3 regions of the Pantoea sp. XAF26B01_ASV70 genome follow, and region 2 is predicted to be linked to each of the others. Evidence: predicted binding sites of a transcription regulator. Region 2 holds the regulator's gene; each other region holds the start of a gene.
What was found. The regulator sigma-54, encoded in region 2, starts transcription at its own class of promoters, with help from an activator protein. The targets are predictions, from matches to a motif close to GTTGGCACANNTTTCGCTNT.

Region 1 (3,278 bases), 570 kb from region 2:
GTTACGCAGTGACGTGATGAATGCCGCACTCTGTCAGCCGCTGAGTGCCTTTGATACCCAGCCGGTCGGGCAGATTATTTCACGCGTGACTAACGACACCGAAGTCATCCGCGATCTCTACGTCACGGTGGTTTCAACCGTGTTGCGCAGTGCCGCACTGGTCGGCGCTATGATGGTGGCGATGTTCAGCCTTGACTGGCGCATGGCGCTGGTGGCGATGATGATCTTCCCGCTGGTACTGGTGGTGATGTTCATCTATCAGCGTTACAGCACGCCCATTGCCCGTCGGGTTCGCAGCTATCTGGCAGACATCAATAATGGCTTTAACGAAGTCATCAGCGGCATGAGCGTGATCCAGCAGTTTCGTCAGCAGGCGCGATTTGGTGAGCGAATGGGTGAAGCGAGCCGCTCTCACTATCTGGCGCGAATGGAAACGCTGCGTCTGGATGGTTTTCTGCTGCGTCCGCTGTTGAGTCTGTTTTCAGCGATGGTGTTGTGTGGGCTGCTGATCCTGTTTAGTTTCTCGATGCCTGGCGTGTTTGAAGTGGGGGTACTCTATGCCTTTATTACCTATCTGGGGCGTCTGAATGAGCCGCTGATTGAGCTGACCACTCAGCAATCGATGCTGCAGCAGGCGGTGGTTTCAGGTGAACGTATTTTCGAACTGATGGATGCCGCACAGCAGCAGTATGGTGCCGATCAGCAACCGCTGGCTTCAGGTCGTATCACCCTGAACAATCTGAGCTTTGCCTACCGTGAAAACCGCGATGTGCTCAGTGATATCAATCTTGAGGTTGCCCCACGCGAGTTTGTGGCGCTGGTGGGACATACCGGCAGCGGTAAAAGCACGCTGGCGAACCTGTTAATGGGTTACTATCCGGTGACGCGTGGCGAGATCCGCATTGATGATCGACCCATTAGTGACCTGAGCCATGCCGTGCTGCGGCACGGTATCGCGATGGTGCAGCAGGATCCGGTGGTGCTGGCCGATACGCTGCTGGCGAATGTGCGGCTGGGACGCGACATCAGCGAAGAGGCCGTCTGGACGGTGCTGGAACAGGTGCAGCTGGCTCCGCTGGCGCATGCGTTGCCGGAGGGAATACATACCCGGCTGGGCGAGCAGGGCAATAATCTGTCGGTCGGGCAGAAGCAGCTGCTGGCACTGGCCCGGGTGCTGGTTGATCTGCCGCAGATACTGATCCTCGACGAAGCGACGGCCAATATTGATTCCGGCACCGAGCAGGCCATTCAGCAGACGCTTGAGACGCTGCGTCAGCACAGCACGCTGGTGGTGATTGCTCACCGCCTCTCAACGATTATTGAAGCAGACAAGATTCTTGTGCTGCATCGTGGTCGTGTGGTTGAGCAGGGTACGCATCAGCAACTGCTGGCGATGCAGGGACGTTACTGGCAGATGTATCAGCTGCAGCAGGCAGGTGAAGATCTGGTATCGGGCGTCGCTGTAACAACTGAAGGCTGAGTTGCACCTTTTTTGCGCACCTTTATCAGATTAATCTGTATAAATGCACTCCTTTGACGCCTGAAGCACCAAAGGAGTGCAGCCCTCCGCTGCAATTTCCCCTGTACGGCCTCTCTGTTTCCCATCCTCTTTAAAGCATCCCTTGTCGCGTCTCGCCTGAACAACGGATTACCGTCATTTTCACACTCTGGCACAGGCTTTGCTTATATCCCTGCGTGTCCGTAAACGTTACCTATTTACTCGCTGGAGGGGATCCAATGAAGCTGGTTACCGTCGTAATTAAGCCATTCAAGCTGGAGGATGTACGTGAAGCTTTATCCTCTATCGGCATTCAGGGACTGACCGTCTCCGAAGTGAAAGGTTTTGGCCGTCAGAAGGGCCATGCAGAGCTTTATCGTGGCGCAGAGTACAGCGTGAACTTCCTGCCTAAGGTCAAAATTGATATCGCTATTGCCGACGATCAGTTAGACGAAGTGGTGGATGTCATCAGTAAAGCGGCTTACACCGGCAAAATTGGCGACGGTAAAATTTTCGTAGCTGAACTGCAGCGCGTCATCCGTATTCGTACCGGCGAGACCGACGAAGCCGCTCTGTAATAAAGACTCAGTACTGTGATGGGATGGAATAAAAATGAATAAAATTTTCGCTAAGTTGGGCCTCACCAGCCTGGCACTGTTACCCTCACTCGCAATGGCTGCGCCTGCCGTTGCGGACAAGGCTGATAACGCATTTATGATGATTTGCACCGCGCTGGTGCTGTTTATGTCAATTCCAGGTATCGCGCTGTTTTACGGTGGTTTGATTCGCGGTAAAAACGTGCTGTCGATGCTGACCCAGGTTGCCGTCACCTTCTCACTGGTCTGCGTATTATGGATGGTTTACGGCTATTCACTGGCGTTCAGTGAAGGCAACGCCTTCTTTGGCAGCTTTAACTGGGTGATGCTGAAAAACATTCAGCTGACCGCCGTCATGGGCAGCTTCTATCAATATATTCATGTCGCGTTCCAGGCCTCGTTTGCCTGTATCACGGTGGGCCTGATTGTCGGTGCTATCGCAGAACGCATCCGTTTCTCTGCCGTACTGATTTTTGTCGGCGTCTGGCTGACCCTGGCTTACCTGCCTATTGCGCACATGGTGTGGGCTGGCGGTTTCCTGGCACAGGATGGCGCGCTGGACTTTGCTGGCGGCACCGTGGTGCATATTAACGCCGCTGTCGCCGGTCTGGTGGGCGCTTATCTGGTGGGCAAACGTGCCGGCTTTGGTAAAGAGGCCTTCAAACCACACAACCTGCCCATGGTATTCACCGGCACCGCCATTCTGTATGTCGGCTGGTTCGGTTTCAACGCCGGTTCTGCTTCTGCAGCAAACGAAATCGCGGCGCTGGCCTTCCTCAACACCGTTGTCGCAACAGCGGGCGCCGTGTTGTCATGGACCTTTGGCGAGTGGGCGGTACGTGGTAAGCCTTCGCTGCTGGGTGCCTGTTCAGGCTTTATTGCCGGATTAGTAGCGATTACGCCTGCCTGTGGTTACGTCGGCGTCGGCGGTGCATTAATCATCGGTCTGGTTGGCGGACTGGCGGGACTGTGGGGCGTGACCACCCTGAAAAAATGGCTGCGCGTGGATGATCCCTGCGATGTGTTCGGCGTGCATGGCGTGTGCGGCATTGTCGGCTGTATCCTGACTGGCGTGTTTGCCTCCTCTTCACTGGGCGGCGTAGGCTATGCAGAGGGTGTCACCATGGGCCATCAGGTTTGGGTACAGCTCTTCAGCGTGGGCCTGACTATCGTCTGGTCGGGCG
Region 2 (3,278 bases):
AGTTAGCTAACTCAGGCAGCAGCACGACCGGCAGGTTATCAACGCAGTAGAACCCCATATCTTCCAGCGCACGGAGCGCCACTGACTTCCCCGAGCCTGAACGACCGCTAACGATCATCAGCACCATGACCTTCTCTCCCGTTTTAAAACCGGCACCCGGCCGGTAAAGACGCGTTACTGCTCCGACTGGACTTCCGTAATAATGGCATAGAGCTCTTCATCACTCTGCGCTGCGCGCAGACGACGGCAAACCGTTTTATCTGCCAGACGCTTTGCCACCAGTGACAGGGTGTGCAGATGTGTTTTGCACTGGTCAGCCGGGACCAGTAAGGCAAACAACAGATCGACAGGCTGGTTGTCGACGGCATCAAACGCAATCGGCTGTTCGAGGCTGATAAACACCCCAACCGCGCGCAGCGTATCCTCTTCCAGCTTGCCGTGCGGGATGGCTATCCCGTTACCAATACCGGTACTGCCCATGCGTTCGCGGGTCAGGATCGCTTCGAAAAGCGTCTGGTGCGGCAGGTTGAGCTGCTTAGCGGCCAGTTCGCTGATGATTTCCAGCGCACGTTTTTTGCTCTGGCAGTGGACGCCGCTGCGGGTGCAGTCTGGCGAAAGCACTGTGCTCAATTCCAGTGTGAGATCGTTGTTCATTATCGTTTCACTTGCGTGTTCACCAGGCCATTCACCGCCAGCGCGTATTGACGCGTGTGACAAACGGCGCCTGCTCAGATGACAAAACGGGGCGGATTATCCGCCCCATCCTGTCGGCTCTGCGCGCCAGGCGCGCGTCGCTAGCGTGAAGGTTAGTGTTTTTTCAGTTTATCTTTGTGTTTGGTCAGCTGACGGGTGAGCTTATCGATCAGTCCGTCAATGGCCGCATACATATCTTCCGCTTCGGATGTGGCGTGCAGCTCGCCACCATTCACGTGTAGTGTTGCGTCAGCCACCTGCGTGACTTTCTCAACCTTCAGGACAATATAGACCTGATTGATATGTTCAAAATAGTGTTCCAGTTTGGCAAATTTACCGTTGACGAATTCACGCAGAGGTGGAGTGATTTCAACGTGTTGCCCGGTCAGGTTCAGCTGCATAGGTCTTCCTTCTCATTTCTTTCAAACCAGTTGTTTACGCTGGTTCGATGGCGGGATGGATAAAGACTCACGATATTTGGCGACGGTACGCCGTGCCACCATGATCCCCTGATCAGATAACATGGAGGTCAGTTTACTGTCGCTCAAGGGTTTGGCTGGATTTTCCGCCGAAATTAATTTTTTCACCAGGGCACGAATCGCGGTAGAGGAGGCTTCACCGCCACCTTCCGTATTAACGTGACTGGAGAAAAAGTACTTCAGTTCAAAAATGCCACGCGGGCTGTGCAGATACTTCTGCGTGGTAACGCGGGAGATGGTCGATTCGTGCATCTCAACGGCCTGGGCGATATCCGCCAGCACCATCGGGCGCATAAATTCTTCACCCTGCTCGAAAAAGGCCTGCTGTTGCTCAACAATACAGCGCGTCACTTTCAGCAGGGTATCATTGCGGCTTTCCAGGCTCTTAATCAGCCAGCGGGCTTCCTGCAGATTACTGCGAATGAACTGGCTGTCGCTGTCGTTCCGCGTCGCGCCGCTCATTGCCGCATAGTGCTGATTGATCTTCAGACGTGGCACGCTATCGGCATTGAGTTCAACCGTCCAGCGGCTGCCGATCTTACGTACCAGCACATCGGGAATGACATATTCTGGTTCGCCGGTGTTGATCGACTGACCCGGACGCGGGTCCAGCGACTGAATCAGCAGCATCGCCTCTTTCAGCACCTCTTCTTTGAGGCGTGTGACCCGCATCAGGCTGCGGAAATCGTGGTTTGCCAGCAGATCGAGATGTTCGCTGACGATCAGGCGCGCCTCTGCCAGCATCGGCGTTTCGGGCGCATATTGTGAAAGCTGCACAAGCAGGCAGTCACGCAGGTCGCGCGCGCCAACACCAATCGGGTCAAAGCGCTGGATGCGTTTCAGCACCGCTTCAACTTCATCCGCTTCGAGCTCATCATCGCCGATGCTGTCAAGGATCTCCTCAAGCGAAACGGTGAGATACCCGGTGTCATCAATAGCATCGACAATAGAGGTGGCAATGGCGCGATCGGTATCGCTGAACGGCGTCAGTCCGACCTGCCACATCAGATAATCCTGCAGCGACTGGGTCGTTTCGCCCTGATAAACCGGTAACTCATCATCCTGGTAATCGGTGCCGGTGCCGGAAGGCGTACCCGCGGTGTAGATCTCATCCCAGGTCGCATCCAGCGGCAGTTCATCAGGCATCTCTTTCTGCTCAAGCGCTTCGCGTGTATCCAGCGCCTCGGCCTCTGAAGACTCCCGTGAATCGATCTCTTCATGCAGGTCAGTCTGCTCAAGCAGCGGATTACTTTCCAGCGCAAGCTGAAGCTCCTGCTGGAGTTCAAGCGTAGAGAGTTGCAGCAGGCGAATCGCCTGTTGCAATTGCGGAGTCATTGCCAGCTGTTGGCTGAACCTGAGTTGTAAACCTTGCTTCATAGACAGGATGATCGTTCCCAGGTAAACATCGGTATTAACGACACCTTATCAGAGTCTGAACTCTTCACCCAAATAAACCCGCTTAACCTGCTCATCCGCAAGAATTTCATTCGGTGTGCCGTGTGCGATCAGGTGCCCCTGGCTGACGATATAAGCCCGCTCACAGACCGCTAACGTTTCGCGTACGTTATGGTCGGTAATCAGCACACCGAGGCCGCTGTCACGCAGATGCTCAATGATCTTCTTAATGTCGATAACGGAGATGGGGTCAACACCGGCAAAAGGTTCATCCAGCAGGATAAATTTAGGATTAGCCGCCAGCGCCCGTGCAATCTCAACACGACGTCGCTCACCACCCGAAAGTGCCTGGCCCATGCTGTCGCGCAGGTGCTCAATGTGAAACTCTTCCATCAGCTCACGGGCACGATCCTGGCGTTGCTCTTCGGTCAGATCGTCACGGATCTGCAAGACCGCCATCAGGTTATCGTAGACGCTGAGGCGACGGAAGATCGATGCCTCCTGCGGCAGATAGCCGATGCCACGACGCGCACGGGCATGCAGCGGCAGGATGCTGATATCTTCATCATCAATAATAATGCGGCCAGCGTCACGCGGCACAATGCCCACTACCATGTAAAAGGTGGTGGTTTTACCGGCACCGTTCGGGCCCAGCAGGCCGACAATCTCGCCGGATTTTACCTGCAGGCTGACATCTTCTACCACGCGACG
Region 3 (3,278 bases), 850 kb from region 2:
GTCGACTTAACGCGTTAGCTCCGGAAGCCACTCCTCAAGGGAACAACCTCCAAGTCGACATCGTTTACGGCGTGGACTACCAGGGTATCTAATCCTGTTTGCTCCCCACGCTTTCGCACCTGAGCGTCAGTCTTTGTCCAGGGGGCCGCCTTCGCCACCGGTATTCCTCCAGATCTCTACGCATTTCACCGCTACACCTGGAATTCTACCCCCCTCTACAAGACTCAAGCCTGCCAGTTTCAAATGCAGTTCCCAGGTTAAGCCCGGGGATTTCACATCTGACTTAACAGACCGCCTGCGTGCGCTTTACGCCCAGTAATTCCGATTAACGCTTGCACCCTCCGTATTACCGCGGCTGCTGGCACGGAGTTAGCCGGTGCTTCTTCTGCGGGTAACGTCAATCGACAGGGTTATTAACCCCATCGCCTTCCTCCCCGCTGAAAGTACTTTACAACCCGAAGGCCTTCTTCATACACGCGGCATGGCTGCATCAGGCTTGCGCCCATTGTGCAATATTCCCCACTGCTGCCTCCCGTAGGAGTCTGGACCGTGTCTCAGTTCCAGTGTGGCTGGTCATCCTCTCAGACCAGCTAGGGATCGTCGCCTAGGTGGGCCATTACCCCGCCTACTAGCTAATCCCATCTGGGTTCATCCGATAGTGAGAGGCCCGAAGGTCCCCCTCTTTGGTCTTGCGACGTTATGCGGTATTAGCCACCGTTTCCAGTGGTTATCCCCCTCTATCGGGCAGATCCCCAGACATTACTCACCCGTCCGCCACTCGTCACCCAAGGAGCAAGCTCCTCTGTGCTACCGTCCGACTTGCATGTGTTAGGCCTGCCGCCAGCGTTCAATCTGAGCCATGATCAAACTCTTCAATTTAAGTTTGATTTGCTTAAACAAGTTAAGCGGTGCTCATCTGTAAAACGTCATAATGAATTTCATTATGTGTTCACTCGTGAGGCTTGATATTTTCTTACGTCCGGAGACGCTGATATCAATCCTGCGAGTGCCCACACAGATTGTCTGATAAATTGTTAAAGAGCAGTGCGAACAGTGCGTTAGCGTCCTGTCGCGAGGTGGCGTATATTACGCTTTCCTCCTGCAGAGTCAACCTCTATTTCAGAAGTTTTTCTCCGGCGGCGCAGTCTCCTGTGCCTCTCAACCCGCTTCCCGTTGCCGGTGTTCCGTGTCGATGGAGGCGCATTATAGGGATCCCGTTTCAGAGCACAACCCTTTTTTTGGATCTTTTATCTGAACGGTTATAAATGATCCAGATTGATGAGATCGCCAGCGATCCAGGCCAGAATTGGCTTGTCAGCTGCCTGAAATCGCATCAGGCTGCATTGAAAACAGAACAAAGGAGAACATGATGACTTCCGCCCTACGTCCATATAAAGACCTTTTCCCGCAAACCGGCCAGCGCGTTATGGTCGATCCAAGCAGTGTTGTGGTCGGTGATGTCATAATGGAGGACGACGTGAGCATCTGGCCGCTGGTTGCGATTAGGGGGGATGTGAATCAGGTGCGCATTGGTGCCCGTACTAATGTACAGGACGGCAGCGTTCTGCACGTTACGCATAAATCAGCGTCTAACCCGCAAGGCTTCCCTCTTATTATTGGCGAGGATGTCACGATCGGGCATAAAGCGATGTTGCACGGCTGTACCATTGGCGATCGCGTGCTGGTCGGAATGGGATCGATTCTGCTTGATGGCGTAATAGTAGAAGAAGAGGTGATGATTGGTGCCGGAAGTCTGGTGCCGCCAGGTAAAAGACTGGAGAGCGGCTATCTCTATCTGGGTAGTCCGGTCAGGCAGATCAGGCCGCTGAATGACAATGAGAAGGAAGGTTTACGCTATTCCGCTAATAATTATGTCGCCTGGAAAGATGATTACCTGGCGGGAGATAACCAGATCCAGCCCTGAGCATCAATATTATCCTGACGGATAGCCGCTTCGGCCTCATCTTCCAGATCCCAGCGATGGTGCTGAAACAGCGCCATCGCCTCCCCTTCACCAAAACGTGAGGCCAGCGACTTCCCGCTGATTGCACAGGTCAGCCGCATGCCGTTGACCAGCACCGGGAAACAGACCGCGTTCAGTTCAGCATTATAGGTTTCATCATCAGGAAACTGTATCGCCTGATTCATGGCTGCATGGCCTGTTTAAGCTGGGTAATCACCGGCGCGATTTCCGGCATCACACCGTGCCACAGATAGAAGGCATGAGCAGCCTGCCCCACCAGCATGCCCAAACCATCTGCCAGATGAGCCGTGCCCTGCGCCTGACACCAGCGCAGGAAAGGCGTCAGCCCGCTTTGATAAAACATGTCATAACAGCGCACATCAGCATGAATGACTGCTGCAGGTAAAGGAGGGGTTTCGCCATTCACACCGCTTGAGGTCGCATTAATGATCAGATCAAAGTGCTGATCTGTCAGCTGCTCAAAACCACATGCGCGGATAGTGCCGCTCGCTGCAAACAGGCCAGCCAGCTCTTCCGCCCGCGCGGCGGTACGGTTAACAACAGTGAGTGTCACGCCTGCTGAGAGAAGCGGCAGAATGACCCCACGTGCAGCACCGCCCGCCCCCACCAGCAAAACCTTGTCACCAGCATTGATCATCTTCAGCCGTTCAAGATCGCTTAACAGCCCGATACCATCCGTGTTGTCACCCAGGATCTGCCCATCGCTGAGTTTTTTCACCGTGTTTACCGCGCCGGACAGGGCTGCACGTTCGCTGAGCTGATCGGCAAATTCCCATGCCTGCTGTTTAAAAGGTAACGTCACGTTGGCGCCACGGCCTCCCTGTTCGAAAAAGGCAGAGAGCGCCTGAGGAAAACCATCTATCGGGGCACAAATCCGACCATAGCGATGTTCAACGCCCGTCTGTTCAGCGAAAGCCTGATGGATCAGCGGAGATTTACTGTGGTTGATCGGATTACCGAAAACGGCGAATTGATCCATGAATTAGCCCTGACGTATAAGTTCGCCGCTGATGACATCGCGGATTTCAGAGGGATTGAGCCGCCCACCTGTTTTTCCCGACAGAACCGGGAACTGCTCACCAAACTGCTGCTTCACTTCTTCAGCCGTTCGGCAGGGAGGCAGGCCTGACAGATTTGCACTGGTTGAGACCAGCGGTTTACCAAATGCGCGGCAAAGGGCCTGCACATCAGGATGGTCACTGACGCGAATGGCCAGTGAATCAAACTGTCCGGTAAGCCAGCGAGGCGTTTGTGGCGGAACGGGTACGACAAAGGTCACCGGGCCGGGCCAGCA

Region 1: glnK (P-II family nitrogen regulator) is a predicted target of sigma-54. The motif match lies at 1,667-1,686, and genes of this name have one in related genera.
Region 3: ACX8ZY_RS02285 (gamma carbonic anhydrase family protein) is a predicted target of sigma-54. The motif match lies at 1,076-1,095, and genes of this name have one in related genera.

The regions. Positions count from the first base shown of each region.
Region 1 is NZ_CM137251.1:3,192,910-3,196,187, reverse strand. It holds gene ACX8ZY_RS15145 (SmdB family multidrug efflux ABC transporter permease/ATP-binding protein) at 1-1,480, shown strand, start outside; gene glnK (P-II family nitrogen regulator) at 1,738-2,076, shown strand; gene amtB (ammonium transporter AmtB) at 2,111-3,278, shown strand, end outside.
Region 2 is NZ_CM137251.1:3,766,499-3,769,776, reverse strand. It holds gene rapZ (RNase adapter RapZ) at 1-127, opposite strand, end outside; gene ptsN (PTS IIA-like nitrogen regulatory protein PtsN) at 175-654, opposite strand; gene hpf (ribosome hibernation promoting factor) at 807-1,094, opposite strand; gene rpoN (RNA polymerase factor sigma-54) at 1,116-2,549, opposite strand; gene lptB (LPS export ABC transporter ATP-binding protein) at 2,598-3,278, opposite strand, start outside.
Region 3 is NZ_CM137251.1:467,141-470,418, reverse strand. It holds rRNA gene ACX8ZY_RS02290 (16S ribosomal RNA) at 1-879, opposite strand, end outside; gene ACX8ZY_RS02285 (gamma carbonic anhydrase family protein) at 1,370-1,924, shown strand; gene ACX8ZY_RS02280 (DUF1488 family protein) at 1,891-2,148, opposite strand; gene aroE (shikimate dehydrogenase) at 2,145-2,963, opposite strand; gene tsaC (L-threonylcarbamoyladenylate synthase type 1 TsaC) at 2,967-3,278, opposite strand, start outside.